3 regions of the Brevibacillus sp. M2.1A genome follow, and region 2 is predicted to be linked to each of the others. Evidence: riboswitches for the same ligand, from Rfam matches in the RefSeq annotation. Region 2 holds a riboswitch; each other region holds the start of a gene.
The links. Region 2 has a riboswitch for S-adenosylmethionine ahead of HP567_RS21335 (homoserine dehydrogenase). Riboswitches for the same ligand answer to the same signal wherever they lie in the genome.

Region 1 (6,055 bases), 4.1 Mb from region 2:
TTTTTGATGACCTGCATTTCATGTGTAATCAGCACGATAGTCAGGTTAAACTTTCGATTGATGTCGAGCAACAGCTCGAGAATCGATTCGGTCGTCTGCGGGTCGAGAGCGGAAGTCGCTTCGTCGCAGAGCAGGATTTCCGGATCAGTCGCAAGCGCACGAGCGATGCCCACCCGTTGCTTTTGTCCACCGGATAGCTGAGAAGGATAAGCGTTTGCTTTATCAGACAAGCCAACCAAGCCGAGAAGGTCTTCTACCTTGCGCTTAATGACATCTTTGGGGACGCGATTCATCCGCAAGATTTCCGCCACATTGTCAAAGACATTATAGGAAGAGAGCAGGTTGAAGTGTTGAAAAATAATCCCGATCTTTTTGCGAGCTTGCCGCAGCTCTTTTTCCTTGAGGGTCAGCATGTTCTGGCCATTGACGATCACAGAACCGCTAGTTGGCTTCTCCAACAGGTTGATGGTACGGAGCAGGGTGCTTTTCCCCGCTCCGCTAAAGCCGATCACCCCGTAGATTTGCCCTTTTTCCACCTGCAGGGATACGCCCTTCAATGCTTTTACCTGCTTGTTTCCTACTTGATACGACTTATGAATATCGGTTAGCTGTATCATAACGAGTTCTCCTTGTGGGTTCTTGATGTTCCTGGCGTCGATCTTACCAGGACGGCAGTACAGCTCCTTCAAAACGCTCGTCGATGAATTTTTTCACTTCTTCCGAGCGGTAGATGTCCACCAGCTTTTTGACGGCAGGGTTGTCTTTGTTGGTTTCGTTGACTGCCAAGATGTTCACGTACGGAGAGTCAGCCTTCTCAGCGAAGATCGCGTCTTTTTTCGGAGAGTAGCCAGCTTCCATTGCGAAATTCGTATTAATCGAAGCAACCTCTACGTTGCTCAGCGAGCGTGCCAGGAAAGCAGCCTCCAGCTCTTTGAATTGCAAATTTTTCGGATTTTCCACGATGTCCAATGGTGTTGCGTTGTCACCCACGCCATCCTTGAGCTTAATCAAGCCAGCTGCCTGATAGAGCAGCAAGGCGCGTGCTCGGTTGGTCGGGTCGTTTTGAATGCCGACAACACCGCCTGCCGGGATATCCTCGACTTTTTTATGCTTGGTGGAGTAAAGACCCATTGGATACGTCACGGTTTTTCCGACCTCGACGATCTTTGTTTTGTGATCCTGATTGAACTTCGCCAAGAACGGAATGGTTTGGAAGCTGTTTACATCGAGATTTCCTTTATCGAGAGCTTGGTTCGGCTGTACGTAATCGTTGAAAACGACGACTTCGACGTCGAGTCCTTTGCCTTTGGCGACTTCTTTTACTTTGTTGAGAATCTCTTCGTGCGGGCCGCCAGTGACGCCGACCTTGAGTGAGGTTTGTTCAGCAGCAGTGCCACCGTTAGCAGGCGCAGCTTCTTGTTTACCACCGCAAGCCGTTACGAGCGATGCAGCGAGCAGCAGTGTAGTGAGCAGTAGACCAGTCTTTTTCATGAAAATACCCCTTTTCTCTGGATGTAAGATGGAAACGAAAAAAGCCTCTTCCGACAGAAGAGGCGAAAACTGCGAGTATGTAAACACACTGCAACAATACCTCTCTTATCTGTCGGAATAAATTCCGCTGGATTTGGCACCATATCGTTTGCGATAGGTTGCCGAGGTGTCATAGGGCCAGTCCCTCAACCTCTCTTCATAAGAGAATGTGCTATGAAATTTTAACGAAAGATAAAATCGCTAATCCTTATTCGAATAGTTGGATTATATCTTGCACCAACATGGATGTCAAAGTTTTTTTCAAATGAATGCGATATTTGCGAAAAATGTGGTGATTCTACCTTCCTTTCGCATTACTCCTGTACAACCACCAATCGGGCGGGATGAGAGTCTATTGTTTTTCAAATATTTTCCATATAAATTCTTGATTTTCCATTTATTACCATGTAACATACTTAATAGGAAGATAATTCCAAATTACTAGTAATGGAGGATTATTATGAAAAGATCTGTTAAAGGTACAATTGCAGCAGCTCTTTTACTTAGCAGTCTATCTATTGGATCTAGTGCTATGGCATCATCACATGATGCAGTTGTAAAAGAAAAATATCCGGAGAGTAACGTTAAGGTTAATCAGGTTAAATATCAGGATAATTCCGCAAAATCTTATTTGAAGTTATTGGAACCTATGGGATCTGAAAGACCGATTGATGACGTGCCAATTAAGAATGCCAAAACGGATTCCAAAAATTTTAATATTCCAGAGGGCTATGGTTGGGTTAAAGTGTGGGTATATAATAGTGGAACCTACGAGATCAAAGTGTCCGTTACTGATTCATCCGGTAGTCAGAAAATGTTCTTTAGAGTACCACCTTATGGTAATCAAAAAATTGAAATAAGTAGCTCGCCATGGGGAACTGGTTCGCATACAGTTTCGCTTTCGTCAGATGAGAACATGGAAGGTAAAGTTGCAGTAAAAATAGCACAACACCAGAATGAGCTGTAACACATAACAAAATACCAAAAACGAAAAAACATCTCGGTTCACTGTTTATGGTGAATCGAGATGTTTTTTGGCGTTGTACTCGCCTCCAAGTGGGGATAGAAAAATCTGAAATTTAATTTTCTGACAGACCACGAGAGAACTGCCCACCCTGAAAGGGGGGAGGGGCAGAAGGTATCGCATAGTCCCCTGTCCGGTAAATCGCGGCAGAGCAATTCACGCAATTATATGAAATTGATCTAAATACGAATATTCTATTGAAGAATCGAAAAATCATTTGTATAATGAGAGCGAATGAACTCTATGCCAGCTATCGCAGGTGATGACATGACTCTCGTGGACTCCAATGAAACCAGAAAAAAGCTGTCTGCCATCTATAATGAGATAGCAAAAGAGTTGTTCGGATTTGGAACGACTTTGCTCCGAGTCACGATTGAAAACCAGATGATTACGTTCCAAGCCAAGCATCGTCGCTCTCCGCGCTCACAAGCGTTGGAAGGAGAAGCGCCGGCCCTCAAGCTCGAAGTCGATTTTCGCATGTCCCTTCTTTATAAGAAGAAACTGAGAGAACGACTGGAAGAAGAGATGGGGTTGCCGTTGGAAGCCGTGCTGAGGGACTATGATGCGCCTACGCAGTGGGCGATCACGAATGTTATTTTAGCTGAATCAGAACTGAATACCTGACGCAATCGTTCGGATTTTCTCTTTTGATCTATCTTAAGGGGAGACCGTAGACTTTGCGTAAAACGGGTGTCACTTCTCTTTGTTTACGAAGAAAAGTGCTCTTGTTTAGAATGATACGTTCTAATCAAGGGTACTTTTCTTTTTATTGTATCACCATATTTTGTCATCAATTGAACCCAACTGGAGGAGAATTACGATGAAAAAATTACTTGCTGGAATCCTGTCTTTCTCTATGATGTCACTGGCTCTCGCTGGCTGTGGCAGCAATGATCAACCACAAGCGGGAGGAGCTGGCGGTGAAGCCAAGGGCGAGCCACAAAAGCTGGTCATCTCCACATGGGGCTTCTCCGAAGACTTTTTCCGCAAAGAAGTATATGAGCCGTTTGAAAAAGAACATAACGTGAAAATCGTACTGGAAATCGGGAACAACGCAGAGCGTCTGAACAAAATTCGCCAAGGAAGCTCCGATGTAGACTTGATCTACCTCTCTGACTACTATGCACAGCAAGGGATTGAGAGTGGCGCATTTGAAAAAATCGACCGCAGCCGAATCCCGAACCTGGATCAAATCTACGACATCGCCAAAGCACCACTGGGCGAGGAATACGGTCCAGCTTACACGATTGGCCAATTCGGGATTGCCTACAATCCAAAGCTCGTAAAAACCGAAATCAAAGATTGGAAAGATCTGTGGAACCCTGAGCTGACAGGCAAGCTGACACTGCCAAGCATTACTTCCACGACAGGCCCGATGGTTCTCGACAGTGCTTCTGCGGTCGCGGGCAGCAAGGAATTCAACGAGGATCAAGCCTTCGCGAAAATGAAAGAAGTCAACAAAAGTGTCGTGAAGTTCTACGATAAGACTTCCGAATACGTGAACATGTTTGGACAAGAAGAAATCGGCGTAGGACCTATTATGGAAATGTACTTCAAAGACATCAAAGCCGCTGTTCCAGAAGCTGTTTTCGTACAACCTGCAAGCGGCGGATATGCAGTCATGAATACGGTTAACATCGTAAAAGGCTCGAAAAACAAAGCACTCGCAGAAGACTTCATCAACTACCAGCTGAGCAAGGAAGTTCAGGAGAAAACAGCAAAGGCAAAAATCGATTCTCCTGTAAACAAAACGGTTCAACTGACAGAAGAAGAAGCAAAAGGCGTAACGTACGGGGAAGCAACCGTAAGCAAGCTGAAAATGCTGGATATGAAATTCGTGAACGAGCACTCCAAAGCATGGATTGACCGTTGGAATCGTGAAATCACGCAATAACGAACGATAGAAAAACAAAGGGCGAGGGTATAGACAATATCGGATATACCCTCGTTTTTCAACGTATAGGAATTTATAAAATAAATTCTGGAGCGCATGTAAACATTCCGCTAAAACGCGGTCGCTCCACGTTGAATTGGCTTAGATAGAAGTTTTCTTATGAGGAATGAACGTGAGGAGGACCATTCGTGCAAAAGATCATTCTTGACGTGGATACGGGCATTGATGATGCGCTTGGCATTATTCTCGCTGTGAAGAGCGAGCAATTCGATCTGATTGGCATTACTACGGTGAATGGCAACGTGTCGTTGCGAAAAGCAACAGAAAACACGTGCAAAATTCTCGATTTCTTGCAAGTCGGCGAGCAAATCCCTGTTGTCTGTGGAGCATCTGAACCGCTGCTGCGACCGTTGTTTTTCGAGCATGCCGTACATGGTGAGGATGGTTTGGGAGGAGCCCTTGCCGGAGTTCCGATTTACAAGGAACCGACAGCTGGCTTTGGCCCTGATTTCATCGTGGAAAACGTACTTGCTCAATCCGGCGAGATTACGCTCATCATGACGGGGCCGCTGACCAATTTGGCTTTGGCGGTGAAAAAATGCCCGGAGCTTGTTCAACACGTCAAGGAAGTCATTTTCATGGGTGGGGTTGTCCGCGAGCATGGCAATGTGACGCCAGTTGCGGAGTACAACATGTACGTCGATCCAGAGGCAGCGAAGGTCGTATTTCATGCCGGATTCCCGCAATTGACGATGGTTGGACTGGATGTGACGCGAAGAGTGCTGCTGAACGAGGAGCACATTCGTGAGCTGGGAGATACACCGATGGGCGAGTACGTGAGACAGAGTACGTCTGATTACCTCCATCGTTATTTTCAACGAAATGGCATTTATGCGTGCGCCATGCATGATCCATTGGCTGTCGCAGTCGCACTCGATCCGAAGCTGGTGAAGACGCAGAAGTTATATGTAGATATCGAAACGAGAAGTGAGCTGTGTGATGGGCAAACGGTTTGCGACTTTCAAAACCGCCTGAAAAAAGAACCGAACATAAACGTCTGTCTGGACGTAGATGCAGATGCGTTCTTTGCGCGTTTTCTCGGCGCATTGAAAGCCTGACGATACCGTGAACAGGAGTTAATCAGATGAGAAAAACGGGTCTTTATTTATTGCTGTTGCCGGGTGTGCTGTTTTTGACGCTGTTCATGGTCATTCCGATCGTGATGACGATTGCGTCCACCTTTTATCAGGATGGTAGCTTTACGATCCAAGGCTATCTCCAATTTCTTACCGACGCGTACTTCCTGAAAATTATGCTGACAACGTTGCAGGTCAGTCTGGTCACGACGATTGCGTGTGTTCTGATCGGTTTTCCTGCCGCGTACTACATTTCCAAGCTTGGCCCACGCAAAAAAGGCATCCTGCTGGCATTGGCGATTTTTCCTTTGCTGACCAGCTCTGTCGTGCGGTCGTTCTCTTGGATGATTATTCTCGGAAAAAAGGGCTTATTGAACAGCTCGCTGCTTGCCATCGGGCTCATCGATAAGCCGTTGGAAATATTGTATACGCCGACTGCGATGATGATTGGTTTGATTCATCTGTTCCTGC
Region 2 (6,055 bases):
CTGCAGATTCCGCAAAACCGGATGTTTTACTTGTCAGTGGCCCCGCAATTTTTCGAGGGAATTGCAACCAATGTCAAAGCCAGCGGGCTCGGTTCAACGACAGGCTGGAAGCGCCTGATCATTGAAAAACCGTTTGGACATGATTTGCAATCCGCGAAAGAATTGAATGAAAAGCTGGGGAAAGCATTTTCGGAAGAAGAAATTTATCGCATTGACCATTACTTGGGAAAACCGATGGTGCAAAACCTCGAGGCTCTCGAATTTGCGAACCCGGTCTTTCAGGCTCTCTGGAACAATCAGTTCATCGCCAACGTGCAAATTACGGCGAATGAAACGGTCGGCGTCGAGGATCGGGCTGGATATTACGAGCCAGTTGGAGCACTGCGTGACATGCTTCAAAATCACATGTTGCAAATGCTCATGATCATCGCCATGCAGCTTCCGAAGCGAATCACATCCGCTCATATCCGCGAAGAAAAACGCAAGGTAATGGCAGCCGTGCGTCCGATGAAGAAAGAAGAAGTCGGGACCCACGTTATTCGCGGTCAGTATAGCGCAGGACATATTCAAGGAACGCCTGTAGCTGGCTACAGGGACGAGCCTGGTGTCGATCCAGTTTCCATGACAGAAACGTATATTGCCACTCGTGTCTGGATTGATGACCCGTTTTGGCAAGGGGTACCTTTTTATATTCGCACGGGCAAAAGACTGCAAGAAAAATCAACAAGGATCGTCATTGAGTTCAAAAATCCGCACGAAAAGCTATATCAGGAGCAAAATGAAACGACATCGCCTAATTTGTTGATTATTAGCGTGAATCCGAACGAAGGTATTGCTTTGCAGGTAAATAGTAAGAATCCGACAAATAGCGGTAAGATTGAGCCGGTGACGGTAGATTTCAGTGCAGGGACAAAAGACGTGCCAGAAGCGTACGAGCTGCTCTTGTTCGATGCACTCCGGGGGGATTCCACTTACTTTGCGCATTGGGATGAGGTCCGGTTGTCGTGGGAGTGGGTGACACCGATTTTGGAAGCCTTCGCTGAAAATTTGGTACCGCTCTTTACGTATGAAGCCGGCTCATTCGGACCAAAGGCCGCAGAGCAATTGCTTGCAGCAGACGGATTCGTGTGGTGGCTGGATAAGGTCGAAGAACGAGTGCCAGTCACTGCAACGAGATAGAAAAAGAAAAGGGAGCGGATGAGATGCGATTTGGCGTAATCGGAACGAACTGGATCACCGAGGAATTTATCCAGGCTGGTCAAGAAGTAGAAGGATTTTCTCTTCAGGCTGTTTATTCACGTACCATCGAACGCGCCAAGGAAATCGCTGACAAGTACCATGCTCCATTCGCCTATAGCAGCCTAGAAGAAATGGCTGCAAGCAAAAATATTGACGCGGTCTATATTGCGAGCCCCAACTCCTGCCACGCGGAACAAGCGATCCAGTGCATGGACGCGGGGCTGCACGTATTGTGTGAAAAGCCACTCGCTTCCAATGCAATTGAGGTAGAAGAAATGATCGAGGCAGCGAAAAGAAATGACGTGCTTCTCATGGAGGCTGTCAAATCTACACTGTTGCCCAATTTTTTTGCGATACAAGACAACCTTCACAAGCTGGGAAAAATACGACGTTTTATTGCGAGCAATTGCCAATATTCTTCGCGCTATGACGCCTACCGCGAAGGGAAGGTTTTACGTGCTTTTGATCCTGCTTTTTCAAACGGAGCCTTGATGGACATCGGTATCTATTGTCTATATCCGTTACTCATCCTTTTTGGCAGACCAGACGACGTCAAAGCAGGAGGAATTGTGCTTGATTCTGGCGTGGATGGAGAAGGCAGTATGCTGTTGAAATATCGCCAGATGGATGCCATCATTAGCTACTCGAAAATTACGACCTCCTATCAGCCAGCAGAAATTCAAGGGGAGGACGCCACGATGGTAATCGATCGAATCAACCATCTCAAAGAAGTGGACATTCGTTACAGGGACGGACGAATCGAGCAAGTAACAAGGCCACAGACCCCGAAGACTATGCACTATGAAATAAGAGAATTCTTGCGCTTGGCAAGGATTGGGGCCAGACAATCCGCAACGAATTCGCATGAAGTTTCCAAAATGGCCATGCAGGTCATGGATGAAGCGAGAAGACAGATGGGCATTGCTTTTCCAGCGGATCGAAAAAAACAGTAGGCAAAGGGGAGTGGGTTTGGGATGAAAATGTATGATGTAACCGCCACCGTGTACGAAGGAATGACGGTATATAAAAACAAGCCGGAAAAGCAGCCGAAAATACATACGGCTACCAGTGGGTATGTAACCGAATCGAGAATCGATATGGACCTTCACACGGGTACCCATGTGGATGCTCCCCTGCACATGGTGAATGCTGGCGATACATTTGAGAGTATTTCCTTGGAGAAGCTAGTTGGCAATTGCAAGGTTCTCGATCTCACAGCGGTAGAAGACAGGATCACACGCGCTGACTTGGAGAGATTCGATCTTGCGCGAGGAGATTTTGTCCTGTTTAAAACGAAAAACTCTTTTGAAGAGGCGTTCTCTTTTGAATTCATCTTTCTGTCAGAGGAAGGTGCAGAATATGTAAGTGAGCTGGGGGTGCGGGGCATTGGCACTGATGCACTTGGAATCGAACGTAGCCAGGAGGGTCACCCCACACATAAAAAGCTGTTTGCAGCGGGAGTCATTGTCATAGAAGGCTTGCGGCTAGCAGAGGTCCCACCAGGCGAGTACTTTCTGGTAGCTGCCCCACTCAAGCTGATTGGCACCGATGCAGCCCCGGCAAGGGTCCTATTGTTTGAAGGTTTACATAGCAATTTGTCTATCGAAACTGAATGACGAGGAGTGGGAAACGTATGCTCAGACGACCAGAGCGGGATGAATACGCTGCTTATTTTGACTATTATATTGGACTTGTACCGGAGGGGGAGCTGCAAACGATCCTCACACAACAAGGAGAGAGGCAAGTCGCATTATTTTCCTCACTTGCGCCCGAGCAAATTGATTATCGGTATGCACCAGGCAAATGGACGGTAAAAGAGGTTTTGGGTCATCTCGTCGATACAGAACGCATCATGAGCTATCGCTTGTTGAGAATTGCGAGAGGAGATCAGACACCCCTCGTCGGTTTTGATGAGAATGCTTTTGTTGAACACGGGGGCTTTCAACTAAGAGACCTCTCAGATTTATTGGAAGAGTACAAGGCTGTTCGTGCTTCCACCATCGCGCAGGTCCGCGGAATCTCTCCGGAAGCATGGACGCGTACAGGACTTGCCAACGGAAACAAACTATCTGCAAGGACATTGGCCTACGTGATTGCTGGACATGAAGCTCACCACACTACCATTTTGAAAGAGCGGTATTTGGGGAAGGAATGGCAACTGGCCCACGAACAAGGTTCGCAATACACGGAAAAATAACTGAGGAGAGTAGCAAGAAAAGACAATTTCATAGGTGGAAACAGGTTCCTTAGGGCGTTACCAATTCGCCCCAAGGATAATAGGGAAGCTCGGTGCAAATCCGACACGGTCCCGCCACTGTAAGAGGGGAGTCAGCGTCCAACAAGCCACTGGTCTATCCAAATAGACGGGGAAGGCGACGCTAGACGATGAACCCATAGTCAGGAGACCTGCCTGTTTCGACAACACTGATAGACCTACGGGAGATAGGGAGGTGTTAGAGATGGCTTGCGAAAAACAGCGAGTGGACAAGTACGTCCCTCCTTTTCTGGCATTTTCTAACGATCGTCACGGTCGAGCGGAAAATGCTTTTTTTATTTTGGGCAGGATAAAAGAGGAGGAGGGCGTATGATGATTCAAGTTTTTATTTGCCAATGGTGCGGATATGTTGAGGAAAAGGAGCTGCCTGAGGACTGCCACGAGGGCGTGTTTCATTGCACTTGCTGCAGTATGGAAGAGGTAGAAAGCCTGTTCACCTACAACTGAAAGCTTTGCCAAAATCAGCTTGCAATCAGAAAAGAAAGAATTTTGTTGACGCTTGCCTTGGAATTTCTTAGAATAAAGCTCAACAGCATAAATGGTTCTTATCCAGAGAGGTGGAGGGTCTGGCCCGATGAAGCCCGGCAACCGTTGCATATAGCGACAAGGTGCCAATTCCTGCGAGACGTTTCGTCTCGAAAGATAAGAAGCGGGTTACTCCATTGGTAGATGAACCTTCTTCTTAGCGAAGAAGGTTTTTTAATTTCATATTTTCTTTATCCAGAGAGGTGGAGGGACTGGCCCGATGAAGCCCGGCAACCGTCACGCATATTTTGTGACAAGGTGCCAATTCCTGCAGGACATATACGTCCTGGGAGATAAGGAGGGGGAGCATTAGCTACTTACAAGCCTTCTTCTTATCGAAGATGGCTTCTTCTTTTTATCCAAAATTCGGGGTATGGGGTGGTTAGAATGAGTGCAGAAGTGGTACGCGTAGGATTATTGGGATTGGGGACAGTGGGTGGAGGCGTAATCAAAACGATTCGCTCGCAACAGGAGAAGCTGGCTACTCGTCTGGGTAAACGAATTGAAATCGTCAAGGCATTGGTGCGTGACTCGGAAAAAGAGCGGGCGGTTCATGTCGACCCGGCTTTATTGACAACAGATTTTGAGGATGTATTGAGAAGCGATGTGGATATCGTGGTGGAGGTCATGGGTGGTGTAGAACCTACCTATGACTACGTTCGTGCTTTGATCAAAAAGGGCTGCCATGTGGTAACTGCCAACAAAGAGCTCCTGGCGAAAAAAGGAACAGAGCTAGTCGATTTGGCAAATCAGCATCAAGTGCATCTTGCCTATGAAGCGAGTGTGGCAGGGGGCATCCCGATCTTGAGTGTGCTGAGGCAGTTCCTTCGCACGAATGATATCCAAGGTGTTCGCGGTATTCTCAACGGAACAACGAACTTCATCTTGACGAAAATGGAAGCAGAGCAGCTCTCATATCAGGAGGTGCTCAAGCAAGCGCAGGAGCTGGGCTATGCGGAAGCAGACCCTCGTTCGGATGTAGAAGGCTTCGATGCTATGTACAAATTGTATATCTTGGCACAGCTTGTTTACGGAGAATCGCTGCCTTTAGCGGATGTTGTTCGTAAAGGAATTGCAGATTTGTCAGTAGGTCACATTCGGATTGCAAGCGAGCTGGGGTATCGGATCAAGCTGATCGCACAGGCCTATCAAGCTGAGAAAGGAATTCGCCTATCTGTTGAACCAACCATGCTTCCGCTGAGCCATCCGTTGGCGCAAATCCACGACGCATTTAATGCTGTCCAGCTATCCGGCAACATCGTGGGAGACTTGCTGTTTACAGGAAGAGGGGCGGGAGAGCTTCCTACAGCAAGTGCAGTCGTGGAGGATTTGGCCTATTTATTGACACAGCCATTCACGCCGCATCCTACCTGGAAAGAAAAAACGGCTGACAAAGCTGGAGCTACATCGGACTCGGCAGAACACGTCCTGTGTTATCTTGAGGGCTCATGTCATACTGCGACGCCAGACCGAGTCTTGCATTTCCTTCAGCAGGCAGGAGTGAACGTACATAAGCTAAAAGTCCAATTCGATTTGGGTGGCGTCTTGCGCGCAGGCTTGATCGTGACAGGAATCAGTGAAGAGCATGAGTCTTTGTTGAAAAATGATTTTGGCTTAGAAGTGCGCTGCTTCCCTGTTCTTGAATCTGCGTAAGGAAGAGGAATCATATGAAGAAAAGCCGTATTTCTAGGTATCTGGAAACACGGCTTCTTTTGTCAGGGGGCAGTCTCCACTGCTTTAGCACGTGGCTGCACACGCCCGTCACTTTGAATGTCGACACTCTCAGAAATGGATTCGATGCGTTTTAGCAGGGCAGCGCCATTGCTTTCATTCATGGGTACGGCTTGTCCCAATTCTGCGTGAAACGGAAGCATCGTCAGTTCACAATCGCCGCTTTTCGTACAGCTTGCTTGCAGGACCATCGTTTCCCAAGTCTTGGGTTCGTTTGACCGTGTAAAAATGAAATTGCCAAGACTGTACGCAATCCATTTGTCGTTGTATCGTTCAAAGCCTTGA
Region 3 (6,055 bases), 820 kb from region 2:
CCATCCGGCGGTAAAAATGACGTAAAAAAGAACCCATTTTTCTTAAGGGTTCCTCTTTTGCAATCAGTTTTAATAGACCGATCGTGGATCCTTTACCAAATGCTATCCACTTTATGGTTGTTTTGCGCCATCACTATATACTTGTCCAATTGCTGGCTTACCCCCAACACTACGTCACTTGTTAGACCATGTTTTCCAGCCAATTCAATCATTTGCTGTCGTAGTTGTTCGATGCTTGTTTCCAGATCCAAGTGGTGGCGACTTACTTCTATTCCCGCGCCCCAGAACGTGCCCTTGCTTTTCGGGGATGTTCCTGGGTGCACAGAGACGTCCCTTTCTAATGAACTTGCGATACCTTTTATGTTAAGCACCTCCTATGATTTACAAAATATGACATTAATAACTATAAATCAATATGCAAGAATTCACCAACTAAGAAAAAATTGAATAGAAAAAAACATCCTATCGAAAGGATGTTTTTTCGTGTCTTATAAAAACTGTTTCTAAAAATCTGCACCATGCTGATAGTTAATTACGTGTTGGGCCTCAGACTTTTGTGGTTCGTAAACGATGCCACTGCTAAACCCAAACGTTAGAAGAAGGGCCAGGAATACATTTTTCATTCTTTTTCATCCTCTCTACTTATCATCTTTTTTAGTAATTGTTGATACAGCGTCCTACAACTCGTTTATAAATGTAGCTTCAGCCTTCTTCTCTCCAATTACAATGGCTTGATATTGGAGAATCTGTGATGGAGAAGCAAGATGTCGATATTTTTCAAACAACTGTACACATTGCAGAGCATCATAATGTCGATTCATCAAATTCGATAGTACGAAACAGTGCAGGGTTTCATTGAGTCCACTTTCAATGCGCCACTTTGTAAAATCATATATTGCTTTCTGATATCGATATTGGAGGTGCTGAACCATATTAACCAACAATGTTCGTTCATGGAATCTACCAATATCTTCAGAGAGGCGTAATAAAACCTCATCGACACAAAAATGATATTTATTAGCAGCTTCCATAATTGTAACGAGGCCCGGAAGTATTTCATCAGGCTGCTCCGCCAGATAGTCGGTGTATTCCTTAATGATATCTTCATTTCCCATTAATACTTCCAGTGTGTAAAAATTCGCTTTCGCAAAGACAGCAAACCGCTCAACGATTCGTAACCCTTCATCGTCCAGAAGTTCAAACCAATATAAATCGGCGTATGCTTGTACATATTCTTTCGAGTGTGAATAAGCGCCTTGCATCTGTAAGACTAATCCTTTATATAAATAACCCATTCCATAGTAGTAGACGAGTGGGCGTTCTGTTTTTATCAACTCTGCCGCTCGATTTTTTCTGCGTTTTTGCAGCTTATCTTGATAAATAATTTTGGAAAGCTCTCGTAGCTCATCTGCGTAAGTTTCTGCTTCACTCCATTTTTGCAAAGTGAAACAAACCTTCGCCAAATTTAATAAAGCGTCTAATTGATCCGTTTCAGGTAATCGCTTTCGATATAATGAAAAGCGAATAACAGCCTTCTCATTTTCATCGGCATTTGTCCCGAGAATTGCCTGAAATAATCGGTAGTGACTCATCACAAACTGGGTTGAGTAGCTATCTTTCTCGTTCTCAATTACGTACTCATAGAATGGCACCGCCTTTCCCAATTTTCCCTCCTCATATAATTGCTCTGCCACAGTAAAAAGGATGGAAATATTTTTTGGATTCTCCAACAATTGGGAGGCAACAGCTTCAATGCAATCCTTTCGCCCATTCTCAGCGCTTCGAATCAAATAAGGTATCAATCGGGGGCGCGAAATTTTCCCTTCATATAAACATTCATCGGGATATAGTTCATACATCCAGCCTGGCTCGTAGCCAAACACCGAAGCGAGCGCATCTAATTGACCTATTGTGATAGCCCGAGGTGGATTCCCATTTAGAATCTCGCTCAATGTCCCCGGATTAATACCAGTTAAATCCCCTAGTTTGCTTAATGTATAACCGCGCGCTCGCCGATGTTGTTCGATTTCTGACCGCAGCGACTGGTGCAATGTCCCTAGCAGTCCCCCCATATTGGATCACCCTTTTGGTTTTACTTTATTTTACAATCAAATGGTTTTTTTTGGAAGATGCATTAGACATTTCTTTATCGTTTTACTAGTTTTTGTAAGGAGATGTTCACATGCAAGTAACCATAACAGAGCTTGTTATGGTTACATTAAGCTTTCGCTATTCCTTTTTCCCAATCAACATTTCCACTTCCTCGATTTCCTTCGGGATCTGTGACGAGAGTATCTCACAGCCCTCTGCTGTTACCAACACATTATCTTCAATCCGAATCCCAATGGCTTCTTCCTCTATGTACAGACCTGGTTCAATCGTGATCACCATACCAGGCTGCAAGCCAACATTGTAATCTGAGAAATCGTGCGTATCTAGTCCAAGGTGATGTGACACGGAATGATAGTAGTATTTGGAGAGCTCACTGCTGTCTTGGATGAGACCGAGACGTAGCAGACCATCTGTCAGGACCTGTTTCGTAACATCATTGAGTTCTGAAAGTGTGACACCAGGCTTCACTGCTTCGATGGTCTTGATTTCTGCTTCGAGCACGAGTTGATAGATCGCTTTCTGTCGTTCAGTAAAGCGACCATTTACGGGAAACGTTCGCGAAATATCAGCCGCATAGTAATTCGATGCTGCACCGAGGTCGAGGAGGACCAAGTCACCATCTACCGCACGCTGATTATTCGCTTCATAGTGCAAGATAGTAGCATTGACGCCACTAGCAATAATGGGTAAATAAGGAAGCTCGCGAACACCGTGCGACTTCAACGTGAAATCATAGTGCGCCTCTAGTTCATATTCCATGATTCCAGGACGTGCATACGACCACATGCGCCGGATTGCTTCATCCGTGATCGTAATCGCACGTCTGATCTCTTCGATTTCGGCCGAACTCTTCAACATACGCAGTTCTTTCAGCCATGGGCCCGCATCGTGAATTTGAAGGGTCCGGTATTTCTTCTGCGCGTCTTCGGCAAAATTGTCTGCAGGGGTCAGCTCGTCGCTCCACTGATAGCGATACAAGTCAAGATAGAGTGAGGACTTGCCTTCGCAGCGCCTCACAAAGACTCCAAATGACTCCAGCCACTCATCGAGATAGTCGAAGTGTTCAATACCAGATTGCTCCTTCGCCTCTTGATCGGATAAGACCGCCCCTGTCCATTTCGCTTCCAGCTCATTTGGGCGCTGAAGAAATAGCGTTTCGTTTACGATACCAGCGCGTTTCGTGATCATGAGAATGAGGTTGCTGCGCGCAATGCCCGTTAGATAATAGAAGTTGCGGTTTGGTGAAAACAGATATTTATCGTCATTGCTGCGTGTCTTGACAACCCCTGAAAAGAGGACAAGTGCGCTGTGGTCAGGCATTTTTTCCGCGAGTTTTTGACGGCGCTTGATGAATTCTATTGAATGTATGGTGTTTGTCATATGTTTGATACCCCTTCGTTCGTGAGTTTCTTCACGGATTGATATCGATTGTGAAAAGCGTTCTTGATCGCTTCAAGTTCAGTATAGTCTGATAATTTTCTGCCGATTTCAGTTTGAAAGTATCCTCCTTTCTTCTTTATTTTAGGATACTTTCATCAATTGGGAAACGAGTTTCAACAAAGAGCAGTTGCTTTATGCAAACTGCTCCTTGTCACCGTAGATTACGAAGGTTGCCGGGTTTCATCGGGCCAGTCCCTCCACCACTCTCGATAAGAATGTTCTATGAAATGTAATTTCATAGAACATTCTTTTATTTTTCTTTATTATTTATGGAAATGCAAGAATGTCGGCCCAAATCTTAATTGTCGTGGCTAGGATCAACAAGGCTAGAATGGTTTGGAGAATCCGGGTGTCCAAACGTTTGCTGACCTTTGTACCGAGCGGCGCTGCCAAGATGCTGGCGAATACCATGATCACGGATGGCCAAAACAATATATCCCCTGCCATCCATTTTCCTATGGTCGATCCAATGGAAGAAAGGAAGTTGATGGCAAGAGAGGAAGCAATCGCAACTCTTATCGGTATCCTAAGGATGATCAACATGATGGGAACCAAAATAAAAGCGCCAGCTGCCCCTACAATTCCAGAGGCACCTCCGACAATCAAAGCGGATAATACAGCTGTTGGCTTATGAAAGATCATCTCGGTCGTCTGTTCACATTCGTCCATTCGCTTTTTTGGCAGGAACATCAAGATTACAGCAATGGTGGCCAGAATGGCGTAGACGATATTGACGGCATCTGCTGAAAGATATTTTCCTCCATATCCTCCAAGCAAGCTCCCTACAATAATGGCACTTCCCATGTACACAACGAGCTGGTAATGGATAAGCTGATCTTTGCGTAGAGTCCAAACAGCAGCCAGGGTGGCAAAAAATACTTGGACGGCACTTATTCCGGATACTTGGTGAGCTGTGTAAGCAACGAATCCAAGGGCAGGCGGAATGTACAGAAGCATCGGATACTTGATGATGGAGCCCCCGATCCCGACGAGACCAGAGATAAATGATCCCGCGAAACCGATAACAAACAGTGTGATTACGAGGTCGATAGTCATAGGCTCACCCTTGCAACTCCTCGCTTCGTTTTATCCTAGTTCTACGACTGCCAAGCCGTCTCGTTGCCATTTCAATATTCCGCCGCTCAAATTCATCACTTCTTTGAATCCGTTTGCTTTCAGAATGCTGGCGCCAATAGCGGATCGGGCACCGGAACGGCACTGTACGAGAAGTGGCTTTTCGCGAAGAATCTCATCCAGCCGCACGGCGAGTGTACCGAGCATGATGTGCTGTGCATCCGGAATGTGTCCTTCCTTCCACTCAGCCAAATTACGAACATCTACTACGTGAACCTCTCCTTTTTCCACGCGGTCTGCAATCTCCAGCGGTGTTACCTCCTCGATTGTCTCGAGCGAAGACGCTTCCCTTTCCATTAACTTGCCGCAGTCGATATAGCCTGTGACATGATCAATCCCTACGGAATGCAGGGCTTGCAAAATCTCGTCCAGCTCATCTGGGTTGGCCAGAATGTGAACCGGGCGATTGTAATCGACAATCCAGCCCGCCCAGTTGGCAAATGATTTGTTAAAAGGAATGTGAAGAGTTCCCGCCAGATGCCCCTTCGCAAATTTCTGAAAAGGACGCGTATCGATCAGCTGTCCGTTTTCCACCGATTCCTTGACCGCTTCAAGCGAGTTGAACTCTTGAACAACGGGGAGTTCCTTGAGCAAAGCAGGGCCTTCCTTATTCACGCGTTTCATCACTGCAAAATACGTTGGCGGCTCTGGTTGTCCATCAAGGAGTGCCTGAACGAATTCCTCTTCACTAGAGTGTGACATCGCCCAGTTAAAGAGCTTTTCGTAGCCGACGGTAGAAGACGGCACGGCCCCCAGTGCTTTCCCGCAAGAACTTCCTGCGCCATGAGCTGGCCATACCTGCATATAATCCGGCAGTTGCTTGAATTTTTGGAGGGACTGGAACATGTCTCGTGCACCTGACTCGGACGTACCCTTCATTCCCGCCGCTTTTTCGAGCAAATCCGGTCTGCCGATATCGCCGACAAAGACGAAATCTCCCGTGAAGATCCCGATGGGGCGATCTGCATTCCCTCCAAGGTCAGTCAAAAGGAAGGAGATGCTCTCAGGCGTATGGCCAGGCGTATGCATAACTTCAAATAGCAAGTTTCCGATAAAAAAACGATCTCCATCGTGGACAAGCTGATGGTCCAAACCCTCCAAGTATTGATATTTCCAGTCTTCATCGCCCTCATTGGATAAAAACAGCTTCGCTTGGTGAACTGCCCCCAATTCCCTCGCACCAGATACAAAATCAGCGTGAATGTGGGTTTCCGTGGCGGCTACAATGGTAACTCCCTCTGCTTTGGCGACTTGAAAATAAGGAGCCAGATTACGGGCAGGATCGATCACAATCGCCTCCCCGGTTTTTTGGCAGCCAACCAGATAGGATGCATGGGCCAATTTCTCATCAAAAAAGTAACGCAATAAC

Region 1: another riboswitch for S-adenosylmethionine. It lies ahead of HP567_RS01340 (MetQ/NlpA family ABC transporter substrate-binding protein); the one in region 2 lies ahead of HP567_RS21335 (homoserine dehydrogenase).
Region 3: another riboswitch for S-adenosylmethionine. It lies ahead of HP567_RS17740 (aminopeptidase P N-terminal domain-containing protein); the one in region 2 lies ahead of HP567_RS21335 (homoserine dehydrogenase).

What each region holds. Positions count from the first base shown of each region.
Region 1 covers NZ_JABSUY020000001.1:293,662-299,716, reverse strand. The annotation lists gene HP567_RS01345 (methionine ABC transporter ATP-binding protein) at 1-617, opposite strand, end outside; gene HP567_RS01340 (MetQ/NlpA family ABC transporter substrate-binding protein) at 661-1,491, opposite strand; SAM riboswitch class I at 1,594-1,696, opposite strand; gene HP567_RS01335 (hypothetical protein) at 1,991-2,497, shown strand; gene HP567_RS01330 (Na-translocating system protein MpsC family protein) at 2,822-3,178, shown strand; gene HP567_RS01325 (ABC transporter substrate-binding protein) at 3,375-4,448, shown strand; gene HP567_RS01320 (nucleoside hydrolase) at 4,637-5,566, shown strand; gene HP567_RS01315 (ABC transporter permease) at 5,593-6,055, shown strand, end outside.
Region 2 covers NZ_JABSUY020000001.1:4,439,750-4,445,804, reverse strand. The annotation lists gene zwf (glucose-6-phosphate dehydrogenase) at 1-1,179, shown strand, start outside; gene HP567_RS21355 (Gfo/Idh/MocA family protein) at 1,203-2,192, shown strand; gene HP567_RS21350 (cyclase family protein) at 2,214-2,855, shown strand; gene HP567_RS21345 (DinB family protein) at 2,873-3,436, shown strand; cobalamin riboswitch at 3,462-3,667, shown strand; gene HP567_RS21340 (hypothetical protein) at 3,824-3,961, shown strand; SAM riboswitch class I at 4,057-4,163, shown strand; SAM riboswitch class I at 4,228-4,339, shown strand; gene HP567_RS21335 (homoserine dehydrogenase) at 4,427-5,692, shown strand; gene HP567_RS21330 (CapA family protein) at 5,755-6,055, opposite strand, start outside.
Region 3 covers NZ_JABSUY020000001.1:3,622,994-3,629,048, reverse strand. The annotation lists gene HP567_RS17750 (aspartyl-phosphate phosphatase Spo0E family protein) at 93-323, opposite strand; gene HP567_RS17745 (helix-turn-helix domain-containing protein) at 678-2,072, opposite strand; gene HP567_RS17740 (aminopeptidase P N-terminal domain-containing protein) at 2,230-3,492, opposite strand; SAM riboswitch class I at 3,642-3,768, opposite strand; gene HP567_RS17735 (sulfite exporter TauE/SafE family protein) at 3,820-4,608, opposite strand; gene HP567_RS17730 (MBL fold metallo-hydrolase) at 4,639-6,055, opposite strand, start outside.